Regions from separate parts of the Vibrio sp. R10-SG-ISO4 genome, predicted to be linked through region 3. Evidence: predicted binding sites of a transcription regulator. Region 3 holds the regulator's gene; each other region holds the start of a gene.

Region 1 (4,056 bases), on a different contig from region 3:
TGTTGTCGACCTTATCGTGCCTACCTTAGTGTAGGCACGTTTGTTTTGAGCGCTAGCCAAGACAACCTAGCGCTCGCAGAGAGGCGGTCGCGTTAACGAAACTGCCCCGCCTCAGGTAAGTATTCAAACCCTGCGCTCGCAAGCTTTGCTTCAAGGGCAGCACGGTCAATATCGAAATACGCCGCAAGCTTGTCCAGATCCCCTGCAAAATCATCGCGCAATTTCATGTTGACGATGCTCATCAGCATCACGCTATCCATGCTGGCAAAATTGCTCAAATTCATCATGCATCCTCAAAATCAGAAATCAGCAGATTGGCCGCTGCGAAGGCCGCTTTTTCTCGTACCGACTTAGGCAGCGCGTCATCCGCTGCAATGTCATTAAGCGCTTTGAGCGCGCAGGTGATGGCTTGTGGGACATAGGCTTGATCGCCACTACCTATCTGGGCGTAAAGCTCACGAATCATGTCACAGCATTGATAAACTTGCATGTTAGTATCCTTAACAAATGATAACTGCTCTCAAATATACACAGGGACGAGAGGAAACTCAAAGCGCTCGGTTGCGCTAGCGCAAACTCGTGAAGCCTTAGTCGTTTTTTTCACCAACAGGGTGAGATAGGAGAAACGCCGCGTAAAAAAAAGCGAGCATTAACGCTCGCCAATTGGATTGAAACGGTTTGATTACTCTTCGGCGTAACCATGCATGCCGAGCAGCTTGCCATCGAGGTAGGCTTCTTTGCCATCTTTCATCACGAGGCGCTCTTCCACCATCCACTTTACGACCAGAGGGTAGATTTTGTGCTCTTGCGTTTGCACGCGCTCGGTGAGGGTTTCGACGGTGTCTTCATCAAAGATCGGTACTTTAGCCTGTAAAATGACAGGCCCGCCGTCAAGTTGCTCAGTGACAAAATGGACACTGGTACCATGCTCTTCGTCACCGGCGTGAATGGCACGTTGGTAAGTGTTGAGCCCTGGGTATTTGGGTAACAGCGATGGGTGGATGTTGATCATTCGCCCCATAAAGTGACGAACGAACTCGCCACTTAAAATGCGCATATAACCCGCCAAGACCACAACGTCAGGCTTGTATTCATCCATCTGCTTCATCAACTCGCGATCAAAGGCGTCGCGAGTATCGAATGAGTTTGGATCAAGAAAGTGCGCGCCAGCACCGGCTTTTTTCGCACGTTCCAAAGCGTAAGCGGTTGCTTTGTTTGAAAAAACAGCGGTTACTCGGCCATTATCGATGTTGGTTTCACAAGCATCAATAATCGCTTGCAAGTTAGAACCATTCCCTGAAACTAAAACAACAACGCTTTTCATCTTTAGTTGATCTCTACTTGTTCTTCGCCTGCTTGCGCTGTTGCAATCTCGCCAATCACCCAAGCGTTCTCGCCTTCGGCTTTCAACAGTTCAACCGCTGCGTCGGCTTGTGCTTTAGGTAGAGCGACAATCAGACCAACACCACAGTTAAATGTGCGGTACATTTCGTGGGTTGTGACGTTGCCTTTCTCTTGTAGCCATTTGAAGATAATTGGCCATTCCCAGCTGTTACCATCGATCACCGCTTTGGTGCCTTCAGGCAGTACGCGAGGGATGTTTTCCCAGAAACCGCCACCAGTGATGTGCGAGATGGCATGAATGTCATGCTGCTCAATCATCTTGAGTGCCGATTTGATGTAAATTTTGGTGGGTTCGAGTAGGTGCTCACCAATCGTTTTGTCAGCTAACTGTTCGTTTTTGTCAGCACCAGAGACTTCAAGAATCTTACGAATGAGTGAGTAACCGTTTGAGTGTGGACCGCTTGAACCGACCGCGATCAGCGCGTCGCCAGCTGCGACTTTCGTGCCGTCAATCACGTCTTCTTTCTCGACGACGCCAACACAAAAGCCTGCTACGTCATAGTCTTCGCCTTCATACATCCCTGGCATTTCTGCGGTTTCACCACCGATCAGTGCACAACCTGCTTGCACACAGCCGTCTGCAATGCCTGACACAACATCCGCTGCCGTATCGACATCCAACTTACCTGTTGCGTAGTAATCCAAGAAGAACAGCGGCTCTGCACCTTGAACAATCAGGTCGTTGACACACATTGCCACAAGGTCAATACCGATGGTGTCATGCTTTTTCATATCCAAAGCAAGGCGCAGCTTAGTGCCCACACCGTCTGTCCCTGAGACGAGAACTGGATGCTTGTACTTGGTTGGCAATTCGCACAGCGCGCCAAAACCACCAATACCACCCATTACTTCAGGGCGACGTGTACGTTTTACCGCACCTTTAATACGGTCAACAAGTGCGTTGCCTGCATCAATGTCAACGCCAGCATCTTTATAGCTAAGAGAAGTGTTATCAGCACTCACGGGGAAGTCCTCGGTTAGAAAGTTGGATGTGAAAACGGCGCTATTCTACCAGTGGTCAAAGCTAGATAGCAAACGTTTGCGCAAGTTTTTTCTTTTGCGCTACGACAAGAAATTGTGAACGAAATCGTTTATAATCGACAAGTTTATTTGAAATTTGCCATAGATCCGGAGATGGAAATGAAAGTTGTTGAAGTTAAACACCCTCTTGTGAAACACAAAATTGGTCTTCTACGAGAAGGTGATATCAGCACTAAGCGTTTTCGCGAGCTTGCAACAGAAGTCGGCAGCTTGCTGACCTATGAAGCGACCGCAGACTTTGAAACAGAAAAAGTAACCATTGACGGTTGGAATGGTCCGGTAGAAGTAGATCAAATCAAGGGTAAGAAAGTCACCGTTGTGCCGATTCTTCGTGCTGGCCTAGGTATGATGGACGGCGTGCTAGAGCACATTCCTAGTGCTCGCATCAGTGTGGTGGGTATTTACCGTGACGAAGAGACGTTGGAGCCTGTGCCTTACTTCAACAAACTGGCGTCAAACATTGATGAGCGTATCGCGTTGGTTGTTGACCCTATGCTTGCTACCGGCGGCTCTATGATTGCGACGATTGACCTTCTTAAAGAGCAAGGTTGTCAGTCATTCAAAGTGTTGGTGTTGGTTGCTGCGCCAGAAGGCATCGAAGCTCTAGAAAAAGCGCACCCAGATGTGGAACTGTACACCGCTGCTATTGACAGCAGACTGAACGATAAAGGTTACATTGTCCCTGGTCTTGGTGATGCCGGTGACAAGATTTTCGGCACTAAGTAATCGTTGATATCTAAGTCACTTTATACGCTAGTGTGTTGATTGACTTGTAAAGACTAAAAAGGAGCATTGAATGATGCTCCTTTTTCATTGCAGCAAAGCGCTGAACGGATACTTCGCCTGCGTTACTTCTTCAAACTTAGCGTGCCGCCGGTGCGTGGTTTTGCCGGTTTGGTCGTGGGGCCTGAGTGTTTGGTGGCGGGCTTTTGGTTCGGATTGTGGTGATGGGCTCGGCCCTTTTTCGAATTAGGCGCGTGACGAAGATCATCGGCATTGCGACCTTTAAACGTTCGCGGCTTTTGATTGCGTCGCGCTTTGGATTCTTGATTCTCTTCTCGACTATCAAAGAGCTTTGGATCGGTTGCGCGGCGAATTCTGCGCCCTTTGCTGTCAACCTTTGAGGCTTCTTCAGTCCCGCTTGAGCCCTCACACATTGCGAGAATCGTCTCAACCTCTTGATCAGACAAGTAGCGCCATTGACCGTTAGGAATGCCATCCAAGGTAATGTTCATGATGCGAACTCGGCGCAACTTGAATACTTCGTATCCCAGCGCTTCACACATACGGCGTATTTGACGGTTCAACCCTTGTGTCAGCACGATTCGAAATGAAAACTTGGTTTCCTTGGTGACACGGCACGGTAGCGTGACGGTATCTAAAATCGGGACGCCGCTACTCATCTTATGAATAAAGTCATCGGTGATGGGCTTGTCAACACGCACGACGTACTCTTTTTCGTGATGGTTACCCGCACGAAGAATTTTGTTGACGATATCGCCATCATTGGTCAGAAAGATCAGCCCATCCGACGGCTTATCTAAGCGACCAATTGGGAAGATGCGCTTTTTGTGGCCAATAAAGTCAACAATGTTACCCGGTACATCTCGC
Region 2 (4,056 bases), on a different contig from region 3:
CTAGATGATCGCGAAATAGACGCCACATATCCGTTTGTAGACTATCGAGACCTGCGCTCACCATCACCACAGGTTGTGGCTCATCAGTACGAGTTAAGTGAAGGTGGGCGACGATTTTTTTATTTTGATGCGGGATCTCTAGCCGTTTGACAGTGTACTTAGTCTGTTTCGCTGCTTCCTCATAAGCATTGCCCGCCAACACTTGCGCCTGAGCGGCGAGCGTATCGTTTTTGAGGTGCGGATAACCAGCGATACTGTAACAAAGGGAGGCGTTAAAGAGCTCATCAGCCGCTTCTTCACCTTTGAGTTGTTGCGCGCGCTTTTGATGCAGCATACCCAACTTTGTCCACTCGAAGTTCCAGTTCCCGCTGTGATAGCCCATCACAGTATCTAGCCACTCATCATGGGTACGCGAGTGCTTTGAGGAGGCCATCGCCGCTAATACGCCTTCGATTTCGATAGGTTGTAGCCCTTGCCATGTCCATTGCAGGCGGCGTAAGTTGCGATACCATTTGTAGCCGTCTTCGACGCGTTTTTCATCCAGCAGCGCCTGACTTGATGGCATGTAGGCAATCAACTCCGACGTCTCTTTGGCTTTTTTATCTTTGGCAAACAGCGTCTCAGACAGGTTTTTGCTTACTTCTTCCGACATCACATTACTCGTGTATTCGTTCGATTCTTTCATAGTAATAAAAAAAATGACCCAAGAAAGGGTCATTTATCAAGATTCTTTATTGAAATCGCCAATGCATTCACCCAAGAGTGAAAAACCATTACTTTTGCTTGCGATTGATCGGTTCGATGTATTGAATCGACATATCCCATGGTTGCTCAATCCAAGTCTCTTGAGCGATATCAACCACGTAGTCATCTAAAAGTTCAGCGCCCGATGGTTTCGCGCACACGGCGATCAATTTCGCTTTCGGGTATAAGTCACGTAGTTTGCGTGCTGTGTCACCACTGTCGACCAGATCTTCAACGATAAGGTAACCTTCACCGTCACCTTCAGGTGCTTTCAATACGCTCATATCACGTTGGTGATCGTGATCGTAGCTTGAAATACAGATGGTATCCACGTAACGAATGCCGAGTTCACGCGCTAAAATAGCGCCCGGTACTAAACCGCCACGGCTTACAGCCCAAATCCCTTTCCATTGCTCGGCAGGCATCTGCTTTTCTGCAAGTTCACGACAGTACGCGTGCATCTGATCCCAAGTGATGATGAATTTTTTACTCATTGTAATAACCTAATAGTTTTGTCCAATCGGCATCCCCTGAAAAACAAGCTAAGTTGAAACAACCTACAGCTTGATGCACCAGGCCAAATAGGGGAAAAGCTACGCAAACGATTATTTTACCGGAAGCGGCGGCCAATACCAATGGCGAATTATATTCTCTATAAAACAACGCCACAGCGAGAGCGCTGTGGCGTTGTTGATTCAATGCTTGTGATTAACCAGCGAAAACGTACTTCAGCAAGAAGACTGCCGATAGTACCCAAACGCTCACAGACACGTCGCGTCCTTTACCACTCAGTAACTTAATTGCAGCGTAAGAGATAAAGCCCAGTGCAATACCTTCTGCGATTGAGTAAGTCAGTGGCATCAGCAGACAAGTCACCACAACCGGTGCCGCTTCTGTTAGATCACGCCAATCGATGCTGACCAAGCCAGACATCATTAGAATCGCTACGTAGAACAGTGCGCCAGCGGTCGCGTATGGAGGAATCATGCCAGCCAAAGGCGAGAAGAACAGTGCCAACAAGAACAGCACGCCAACAACCACCGCCGTTAAACCAGTACGACCGCCTGCCGCAACCCCTGCCGTAGACTCTACGTAAGACGTGGTGCTTGAGGTACCGAGTACCGCGCCCATTGACGTTGCGGTTGAGTCCGCCAATAGTGCTTTGTTCAAACGTGGTAGTTTACCGTCTTCTTTGATGAAGTTCGCCTTAGTTGCAACACCCACCAGCGTACCCGCCGTATCAAAGAGATCAACAAACAAGAAAGCAAAGACCACTGAGATCATGCCCACTTCAAACACGTCTGCAATGTTCATTTCCATAAAGGTCGGCGCAATGCTTGGTGGTGTCGACATCACTCCGCCCCACTGCACATCACCTACCAATAGACCAAGCGCGGTGATAATAAGGATCGCGATCATCACAGCGCCACGAACACCGCGGTACACCAAACCGATGGTCAAGAAAAAGCCCAAGGCAGCCAAGGCTGGTGCTAGGTTTGTGATGTGGCCCAAGCCGACCAAGGTCGCTGGATTATCAACGACGATGCCTGAATTTTGAAGGCCGATAAACGCAAGGAATAGACCAATACCCGCAGAGATACCCGTGCGCAGCGACAATGGGATGGAGTTGATGATCCACTCACGGATTTTGAATACCGAAAGCGCCATGAAGATCAAACCAGAGATAAACACCGCACCGAGCGCGACTTGCCATGAGTGGCCCATACCCAAAACAACGCCATAAGTGAAAAACGCGTTGAGGCCCATACCTGGCGCCAATGCAATCGGGTAGTTAGCGACAAAGCCCATGATAAAACAGCCAATCGCAGCGGCTAAACAGGTCGCAACAAAGACAGCGCCCTTGTCCATCCCTGCATCGGCCAGCATAGCTGGGTTGACAAAAATGATGTAAGCCATTGTCAGGAATGTGGTCACACCGGCAATGATCTCAGTTTTGACATTCGTGCCATTTTCACTGAGTTTGAACAGTTTTTCGAACATGATCGAATCCTAAAAGGGTAAAAAGTAAACGGTTGCGTAATCGATTGGCGGAATTATAAAGTCATCAAATAGTAAATTCCAGATAGAATTATGACTCTAATCAATATTTCGGGTTGTAAATGGGCAACCTATCGCTATAAAAGAGCCACAAACAAAACAAAAACAAATAAAATTCATAAAGATAGAAAGAAAAGACATCATCATTCAGACGGTGAACTTTTGTACCATGTTGTAAACTTTCAAATCCAGAACGGCAGTTTGTAACCTGAGTAACACGTGCTTATGTGCATAATATGCAGAGAATGGCATTAATAAGGAGAAATCGGTGAGTTGGCGGATAAAAAAACGCCACTCAAAATGAGTGGCGGTTGAATCATGTCAGCGAAAACGGCGCTGCAAATATATTCCAATATTAGGGGGTGAACATAACGTTCGAGATAAACAAGCTTTCAGTGTTAGTAACCAAAGCTAGTGGGGTAAGTAAAGCTTCCTGTATAAACAGATTTGTTTAGCCAGAACGCTGCACTTGGTAAACCTTTCATAACATCACCTTCTAAATCAATTAAACACATTACAATGATTGATTTCTCAGTTCCTTGGAGGCGATAACTCGGACTCATCCTTTGAGCGTTTTTACTTCGCTGCCGAAGTGGTTACAAATATACCTTATAGAAATTAAATTACAACACCCCGAGTGATAAAAGTCACAAAAAAGTGCAATTACTGATTCAAATCAAAACACAGCTGTAATTTAATTACATAAAAATCACTAGAATCTAAGTTAATCTGTCAGATTGATAATCATATCATTGAATATCGCGTCGATAGAGGGGTAGGCACTTTTCGCTGCAGTTTGCATCAACTCACTTGGGTATCGATCTTGAGAGTGCTATTCTGACCAACATCAAATCGGCAAGTTTGGATGTTTGTGCTACTCATCATTTGGTGCATAAGACAATATTTGCCATCTCTCATTATAAGGAGTTATCCGTGTCTGAGTTCCATTCTGAAATTAGCAGCTTGTCACCAGCGCCTTTGTGGCAGTTTTTCGACAAGATTTGCTCCATTCCTCACCCATCGAAACACGAAGAAGCCCTAGCGCAAATGATCATTGATTGGGCGACCGATCAAGGCCTAGAAGTCAAACGCGATCCAACCGGCAACGTCTTCATCAAAAAACCGGCGACCAAAGGGATGGAGAATAAAAAAGGTGTGGTTCTGCAGGCTCACATTGATATGGTGCCGCAGAAAAACGAAGACACGGATCATGATTTTACCCAAGACCCGATCCAACCTTATATTGATGGTGAG
Region 3 (4,056 bases):
AGTCCCTGAGCATTAAACTGTTGGGCCAACGAGTCGTCGGCGCGTATGTGAAGTTTGTCATTTACCACGAGGGCAAACATGGTGTCATCAGCGAAGATTCCGAATCCACCAAACATTGAGCGAGACTTGATCTTGCCCAATGGTTCAAACAATCGCATTGAGTCTTTTAAAATTGGTTTATCCATGCTGTTATTCTCGGTGTATTACAATACGCCACCAAATTCAGGTCCGAGAGATTAGCAAAAATATGCAGGTTTTGTGTCAGTAGGGTGTCATTCTGGCTCATAAAAGAATAATCCTACTCACGGTGTGAGCGCATAATGCGCGCGCAACGTTTAACTCATTGTATTCTTTGCTTTTGATAAAGAATTACGAAGTGCACATTTGCCATCGGCAACCCCGCTACCAAGCAGTCATCAACGTTGAAATAGTTGAGTGGCTGCAACAGGCCGGAAGCTTTGCGTCCCATCCTTTCGAAATGGTTTGCCCTGTTCGTGGCATTCGTCGAACATAATAAGCATAAATAATTTATGGGCTAAACATCACGTTTTGATGGGTTAAATGTGATCTTAGTTCATAAAATAGAGGGGTGTTACCGAGAGAATAAAGCCCAGCGGATGAGAAGTATTCTCGCTGGGCTAGTCGATGTGATGTGCTGAACTTGTTCGTTGGTCTATTTCACCGTCGCCACGGTATCGCGCTCGACGATTTCTGGGTGCATTTCAAAAATACGTTTTTCATGCTCTTTGTCTTTAATACGTTCGAGCAAAATCTCAAATGCGTTTTTACCCACACGGCGCTTCGGCTGGTGAACCGTCGTTAGCGGTGGTGAAAAGTACTCGGCTAGCTCAATGTTGTCATAACCAATGACCGACATGTCTTCTGGAATACGAATGCCTTTTTGCTGTAAACGGCTCATCAAACCGAGCGCCATCGTATCGTTGAAACAGAATACTGCGGTTGGCTTTTCGTCCATGGCGACGATTTTGTCCGCGGCAAGCACGGCGGTATCGCACTCAAAGTTACCTTCTAAGATCCAATCTTCGTTGACGCTCAAACCCGACTCGTTCATTGCGCGCTTAAAGCCTTGGATGCGCTCTTGGCAGGCCGCTTTTTCAAAATGCCCACTCAAGCAAGCAATGCGCTTGTGGCCGTGATCAATCAGGTATTTTGTTGCGAGGTAGCCGCCTTCTTCCGAGTTGTCGATGATTTTATCGGCTTGTGAGCTTTCCGGGCCCCAATCCATCACCACCTTAGGGATGTCTTTATGACGGTCAAGCATTTCGCTCAACTCTTCGGTCAAATCTGAACACATCACTAAGATGCCATCAACGCGCTTTTCCGCCAGCATGCGAATGTAGTCACGTTGTTTCTCGTAGATGCCGCCAGTGTTACACAAGATCAAGGTGTAGCCTTGACGGTAGCAGTAGCTCTCAACCCCGTCGATCACTTCCGAGAAGAAAAGGTTGGTCGATTGAGTAACCAGCATGCCTATTGTGCGTGTCGAGTTACATTTCAGGCTGCGTGCAACGGCACTTGGGGCATAGTTCAACTCTTGAACCGCTTCCATCACTTTTTCTTGCGTGGCTTCAGCGACAAAGCGTGTTTTGTTGATCACATGGGATACAGTGGTGGTCGAGACACCCGCTAAGCGAGCGACGTCTTTAATCGTGGCCATATGGTTTTGTCCTGTCGATGACTGCCTACTATTCTATGAAAAGTTAAGTCTATAAAAGTAAAGTCTATACAAAGTTTAGAGTATGTAGACAGAAAGTATCAGAAACACAAAAACCGCCCTCAAAAAGCGGTTTGTATTTATTAGTTTTATCGTTTGCGGACCGGATTGTAGTCCGCAACGTCGATTTGGGCAAATAAAAAACCCGCCTTTGGGATCTCGCCACACCTTTTGTATGGGCTTAATCGCTATCGCCTTGCAGGTAGGCTTTATCCAATTGAATGAACGCGCACAATAGCGACGACAGCGCCGCATAGAAGCCGAATGTGTCGAGGCGCTGGCAGCGCTCGGCAAACCTCTCAATCCAAGGGAGTAGATGCTGCTCAATAAAATCGGCTTGCTCTTGGTAGGCGAGATGCGTGTCGCCTGCCATCTGCTCTGCTGCATGAGCGCCGCGCACAATCAGGTTACCCAAAAAATCCAGCTCTATGGCGAGATGATCAGAAGGCTCATTGAGCCCTGAATGCACAGCGACGCCGTGTTGTTCAAGTAAAGCGTCCATCTGTTTGGCAGGCTCACCATTGAGCAGTCCTGATTCATCTAAGTAGACAGAGGCGTAAGGCAGCGCGCTGTCTCGGTCGGATTTTAAAAACAGGTCGCAATAGTCGGCTGATAGTTCCAACTGAGCATCTGGCCTGTCTTGCAATCGGTTCAATGCATCGATGAGCCTGTCTGCGGCGACGTTAAGCTCAGGGGTTTGTGCAAGTCCCGTCAGAAAGGTACGTGTGTCCACCGAATGATATTGGGCCAGCTCTTGCTCTGAGAGCTCTTTGGCAAACACGCTCGAAAACCACCAGTAGAGCTCAGCGCGTTGCTCATCAAAGGCGCGCTGCTCTTTTTCGGCGGGAGATAAAGGGTCGGAAATCTGGGCGTTCGGTGTCTCTGGCATGATGGGCTCTCAACTGAATCAGATGCCGTTAAGTCTAACGGATAAAAATGAACAGCGGTCAACCAGATTATGAGAAGAAATGGTCAAATATGGCAATTTGTGAACAGGGCGGCAAAGCTTGCTTTGCATCAATGAATCGCCAACTTTTCGCTTCACAAAGAGGACAAAGATGGAGTTGTGACTAATTATGAATAGAATAAAGCCATTGAATCAGTGTGTGAATAAGTGAGTAGAGCCGATGAGCTACCACATTTTGGTTGTTGAAGATGATGAAGTGACTCGCCGTAAATTGGCGGGCTACTTTCAAACCGAAGGGTATCAGGTGAGCCAAGCTGAGAATGGCGCGCAGATGCGCGATGTACTCAGCAGCAGTCGGGTCGATTTGGTGATGCTGGATATTAATCTGCCCAGCGAAGATGGCTTGATGCTGACGCGTGAACTACGCAGTCAATCGGACATCGGTATTATCTTGGTGACCGGGCGTACCGACAGCATTGATAAGATTGTTGGTTTAGAAATGGGCGCGGACGATTATGTCACCAAGCCATTTGAGCTTAGGGAACTGCTCGTCAGAGTCAAGAACCTCTTGTGGCGCATCGCACTGGCTGCGGGAGCGCAAAACGCGGGCAGCGATCAGCAAGACGGCGTGGTCCGCTTTGCTGAATGGACGTTCGATATTCAGCGCCGCGCTTTGAGCCGAGGGGATGAACCGGTCAAACTGACTAAAGCAGAGTATGAGCTTTTGGTGGCGCTCTCCTCTCACCCTAACCAAGTGCTCAGTCGGGAACGCATTCTTAATATGATCAGTCATCGTGTGGACGCACCCAATGACCGCACCATCGATGTCCTGATTCGGCGCATGAGAGCGAAGATGGAAGTGGATCCAAAAAATCCGCAGATATTCGTCACCGTGCACGGCGAAGGCTACATGTTCGCCGGAGATTAACGGTTTTCGGCAATGAACGAGCGCAGATTGATGCCAAAGAAACGAAAAATCCAGGCATGCAGCCTGGATTTTTGTGTTAAGTGGAAGACGTTCTCCGTCTACGCTGGCGGCCGGTTAAACGTCGCTCTGCGCAGCCTCCACCTCCAAGGCTTGCTCTTCATAATCGGACGCCCAGTCGCGCAGGTGTTGCCAAATGGTGCCCAGCGTTTCATGCCAGTAGCGCTCAGTTTGTTCGAGATATTTGCCCTTCGGCGCGTACTTCTCCCACGCTTGATCGATGTTTCTCTGCGCTAGGTAGTTGGTCGGCGCGGCGTAAGGTTTCAATCCTGCGGAGTGGAATTCATTTAAGGCACGGTTCATGTGACTGGCCGATGTGACCACCACCAACTTCTTGTTCTTAACGAACGCTGCCGCTTGGCGCGCTTCTTCCCAAGTATCTTTGGCGGTTTCGAGCAGAATGATGTCAGATTTAGAAACGCCAAGCGC
Region 4 (4,056 bases), on a different contig from region 3:
AGATATCGCAGAGCAGACAAATTTGCTCGCCTTGAATGCGGCCATTGAAGCCGCTCGCGCTGGTGAGCAGGGTCGTGGGTTCGCAGTCGTTGCCGATGAAGTGCGCGTGCTTAGCCAACGCACACACTCATCGACCAAAGAGATCCAACACATGATTGAGACGCTGCAAGGCACCACGCTAAAAGCGGTGGGCATCATGCGTGATAGTGGACAATTAGCGGGAACCAGTGTTGAAGACGCGGATTTGGCGGCACACAGCCTCACTGATATTCAACATGCGGTCGAGCGTATTAGCGATATGGCGACTCAGATCGCCTCAGCGGCAGAAGAGCAAGCCTCGGTGACGTCAGAAATCACGCGTAATACGGTTGGTATTCGTGATGTCTCCAATGAATTAGCCGATGAAGCGCATGACGCTGCGGCGCAAGCAACACAGCTTTCCGAACTCTCACTTGAGCTTGAACAAGAGATAAAGCGCTTTAAGCTCTAAGCGATGAGATGAAAAGCCACTAAGTAGAGATATCATTGTTAAGATAAAACAACGCCCAGCTTAGCTGGGCGTTGTCGTTTCAGTCGAACAGGTCACTTAGTCAATGAGACCGTAGTCTGCGGCAAGAATATCGATGATCTCTTGCTTAGGATTATCGCTGAGCGTAATCGCTTTTCCCGTGATCTTTTCTGCGATACCTGTGTAGGTCTTTGAGATGTCCATCAACGCAGAGAGAGGAAGGGCATTGTCACGAGCAAGGGCTTCACGCTCAGGCATGCGATCTTTATTGAGCAAGATGTCTGGGTCAGGGAAGTGGTTAAGCAAGAACTGGCGGAACCCTTCTTTTGAGTTCTCGACAATATTGCCGGCTTGGTATTGTGCTTCATCCCAAATACGTGAAGAGTCCGGTGTCCCCACTTCATCCATGTAGATGAGTTTTTCCTGACCCGCCGCGTCGGTGACGTAACCAAACTCAAATTTGGTATCAACAAAGACTTGACCTACTTTCGCCAAAGCCGAGCTAATGACGCCAAAGCCTTCACTGAGTAGCTTCTCATAAATCGCGATATCGCTTTGCTTTGAGAAGTTAAACGCGGCAAAGTTCTCCTCGATGTTGCGGCGACTGATGTTAACGTCGTCCGCTTCTGGTACACCAGGGATGCCACGTAGAATGCCTTTAGTGGATGGCGTCATAAGTAGCTCTGGAAGCGCTTTGTCTTTCTCTAAACCCTCAGGTAGTGTGATACCACAAAACTCGCGCTCACCTTTTTCGTAAGCACGCCACATTGAACCGGTGATGTATTGGCGGCAGATGGCTTCGATCATGATGGGCTTGGCTTTTTGCACGATCCAAACCAATGGGTGAGGAATGTCGAGAATGTGGCTGTCTGCGAGCCCATTGTCTTTAAACAGTTGGAACCAGTGGTTGGAGATGGCGTTTAACGCCGCCCCTTTACCTGGCACGCCTTTTAGATTCCCTTCACCGTGCCAAATGCAGTCAAACGCGGAGATACGGTCACTGATCACCATAATTGCTAGTGGTGCGTCAGGCGACACGTCGTAACCTTTTTCTTCGATAAGGCGTCGGCTATCGGCTTCGGTTAGCCAATACACAGAGCGGACTTTACCACTGTGAACCGGTTTATCAGTGCGGATGGGAAGATCGTCATTAACGGCGAGAACTTGTTCTGCGAGACTCATTTAGACATTCCTATAATTTGTCAAAAATGGTTGATAAGCCATGAAGGCCCTTCATTTGCAGAGCATGATACCAGAACTTTTTCTCTGTTCCAGATAAAAAGCAAACGTTTGCTTGTTTTTAAGTTGAATGAGTTAGGCCTTGGTTTCAAATCAAGAAACCGCGAAAAGAAACGCCTCTTATCACAATGATAGGAGGCGAAGCAGTGAGGTTTCGATTTAGTGGTAGTGATGCATAGACGCATCAACAAAAAAGACTTCACACTGATGTTGCTTGGCCAGTTCTTTCAATAGTCGCTGTTCGATAAGAGAGAGCTCACTTGAGGCAACCACCGCACTGGCGTTACCTGATTGAATCGCTTTGGTCACAATATCGACTTCCGACTGAATTTGCGATGGCTTCATGTGGATGATTTGATTGCAACGCACTTGATGTGAGGACAGTTGAGCAAAATCTGGACGTGGGCATTGACCTGTAAATAGAATCCACTGTTTCTGCTGTGACAGATCAGCCAGTCGTTCAAGGCTGGTGTCATCCAAAGATAGAGGCTGGGTAGACTGAGCCAACACATTAAACTTTGAGTAGCCGTGACGAGGTGTTTGAACTGAAATCATAATACTGTCCTTTTATACATGCTGTATGCGTATACAGTAGTTTTATTGTGGCGAAGACGCAAGCATTTTTTGCGCGCAAAATGAGCGGGTCAGGTAGATTAATAGAAGGAGTGTGTTTTCTAACTATCTGATAAGTAGTTAAATTATATTGGTTTGATAGGTTGAATGAGAGCTTTGAAAAGGTGCAGAAAATGTGATGGGTAACTCACTCTACTCAGCAGGAGGCCAAGTAGAGGCGAACAGGGTGAGAAGAGGTGCTAGAGAAAACGTTCTGGATAGTCGCTAAAAATACCATCCAATTGAGAAAGGTGTTTGAGTCGTTTCGGATTATTGATGGTGTAGCACCACACTTCATACCCGGCATCTTGTAGTTTTGAGACGGTAGACTTGGTCGCCCATGTTGCGCCAATATTGCAGCCTGTCGCCTCCACCTCTTTGAGAAGTCGCCAATCCTTGCGCTTCAATCGCTCGGTAAGTAAAGCGCGTCGACACTGAGGAATTTGCTTTGCTAACTCGCGCATCACGTCATGGCTAAAACTCGACAAAATAATGCGCTCTAGCGGTATTGAGGTCACATTGAGCGTAGAGGCCAATAGCGCGCATACCGATTGGGCGTCGTGGGTATCAACTTTCACTTCAATATTCAGCTTGATGTCGCTGGGTTCAATAAGTGTCAGTAGCTCTTCAAGGGTTAACAGGGTTTGTGGTGTCACTTGACCTTCATGGCGCGCCGCAAAATTGAGTTGTTTGAGCGCACTGAGGGTCAAGGTGTCGACTCTGCCTGTACCATTTGAGCAACGGTCAACAGTATGGTCGTGACACACGACGAGATGACCGTCTTTGCAAGGCTGCACATCGACTTCAACCCAAGTAAGGCCAAGATCTATCGCCGCTTGAATGCTGGCGGTGGTGTTTTCTGGATAGTGTCCTGCCACGCCGCGGTGGCCAATAATGAGCATATCTGATTCTCAACGGAGTGATTTGGTCTGAGAATACGCGTCATTGAGTGGATGTGGTAGTCATTTTGATCTCTAAGTTGTGCTCGCTCTTTCAACAGATTGCGATTAACTCTACTGGTTTTTATGTCATGAACGATATTTTTATCTAATATTTAATTTGAAGATAAAATTAAATTGGAAAAAAGAGGTTTCAGACGATTAGAATACGCCCAGAGCACTAAATTTGATTGGAACAAGGAAGAGAGCATGAAGATCGGAGTGATCGGCGCTGGCGCAGTGGGTGTGGGTGTCTGTAATTATCTACTGACATTGGGCAGTATTAGTGAACTGGTGTTGTTGGATCAGAATCTAGCAAGGGCGGAAGGGGAAGCGTTCGATTTTCGCCATACTGCCGCGCTAACATTCACAAAAAATACCCACATTGTGCCGACCGATGACTATCTCAGTTTGATTGGCGCAGACATTGTCGTGATTACCGCAGGCGCGCAGATTAAGCAGGGGCAGACTCGAATTGATTTGGCAGAAATCAACGCCAAAATTGGTGTTGATATCGCGAGGAATGTTGAGCGCGTCGCACCGAACGCGATACTCATCGTGGTCTCCAACCCTTGTGACATTGTCACACACTTTATCGCAACCAATACTGGCTACACGGCGGAGAAAGTGATCAGCAGCGGTTGTGTGATTGATACCGCACGTTTGATGAGTATTGTGGCTAACCGCGTCAACTTAGATCCTAAAAACGTTTTCGGTTATGTTCTTGGTGAGCATGGAAGCAACTGCTTCACCCCCAAG

What was found. Region 3 encodes PurR, which represses purine synthesis genes. Its sites were predicted from a motif close to TNANGNAAACGTTTNCNTNA; they were not measured.
Region 1: a site for PurR is predicted at 2,432-2,451, ahead of purM (phosphoribosylformylglycinamidine cyclo-ligase). Genes of this name have one in related genera too.
Region 2: a site for PurR is predicted at 2,766-2,785, ahead of AC6R03_RS01810 (NCS2 family permease). Genes of this name have one in related genera too.
Region 4: a site for PurR is predicted at 1,787-1,806, ahead of AC6R03_RS10315 (phosphoribosylaminoimidazolesuccinocarboxamide synthase). Genes of this name have one in related genera too.

Annotation. Positions count from the first base shown of each region.
Region 1 covers NZ_JCBDHJ010000002.1:308,292-312,347, forward strand. The annotation lists gene AC6R03_RS02355 (DUF4250 domain-containing protein) at 93-284, opposite strand; gene AC6R03_RS02360 (YaeP family protein) at 284-490, opposite strand; gene purN (phosphoribosylglycinamide formyltransferase) at 683-1,324, opposite strand; gene purM (phosphoribosylformylglycinamidine cyclo-ligase) at 1,327-2,367, opposite strand; gene upp (uracil phosphoribosyltransferase) at 2,545-3,171, shown strand; gene rluF (23S rRNA pseudouridine(2604) synthase RluF) at 3,294-4,056, opposite strand, start outside.
Region 2 covers NZ_JCBDHJ010000002.1:189,674-193,729, reverse strand. The annotation lists gene frsA (esterase FrsA) at 1-652, opposite strand, end outside; gene gpt (xanthine phosphoribosyltransferase) at 774-1,238, opposite strand; gene AC6R03_RS01810 (NCS2 family permease) at 1,453-2,745, opposite strand; gene vcdP (small protein VcdP) at 3,201-3,287, opposite strand; gene AC6R03_RS01800 (aminoacyl-histidine dipeptidase) at 3,736-4,056, shown strand, end outside.
Region 3 covers NZ_JCBDHJ010000018.1:193,478-197,533, forward strand. The annotation lists gene AC6R03_RS13845 (TfoX/Sxy family DNA transformation protein) at 1-185, opposite strand, end outside; cyclic di-GMP riboswitch class I at 390-498, opposite strand; gene purR (HTH-type transcriptional repressor PurR) at 674-1,678, opposite strand; gene torD (molecular chaperone TorD) at 1,917-2,624, opposite strand; gene torR (two-component system response regulator TorR) at 2,863-3,570, shown strand; gene elyC (envelope biogenesis factor ElyC) at 3,685-4,056, opposite strand, start outside.
Region 4 covers NZ_JCBDHJ010000016.1:167,599-171,654, reverse strand. The annotation lists gene AC6R03_RS10320 (methyl-accepting chemotaxis protein) at 1-490, shown strand, start outside; gene AC6R03_RS10315 (phosphoribosylaminoimidazolesuccinocarboxamide synthase) at 587-1,690, opposite strand; gene AC6R03_RS10310 (hypothetical protein) at 1,907-2,299, opposite strand; gene AC6R03_RS10305 (glycerophosphodiester phosphodiesterase) at 2,560-3,261, opposite strand; gene AC6R03_RS10300 (lactate/malate family dehydrogenase) at 3,508-4,056, shown strand, end outside.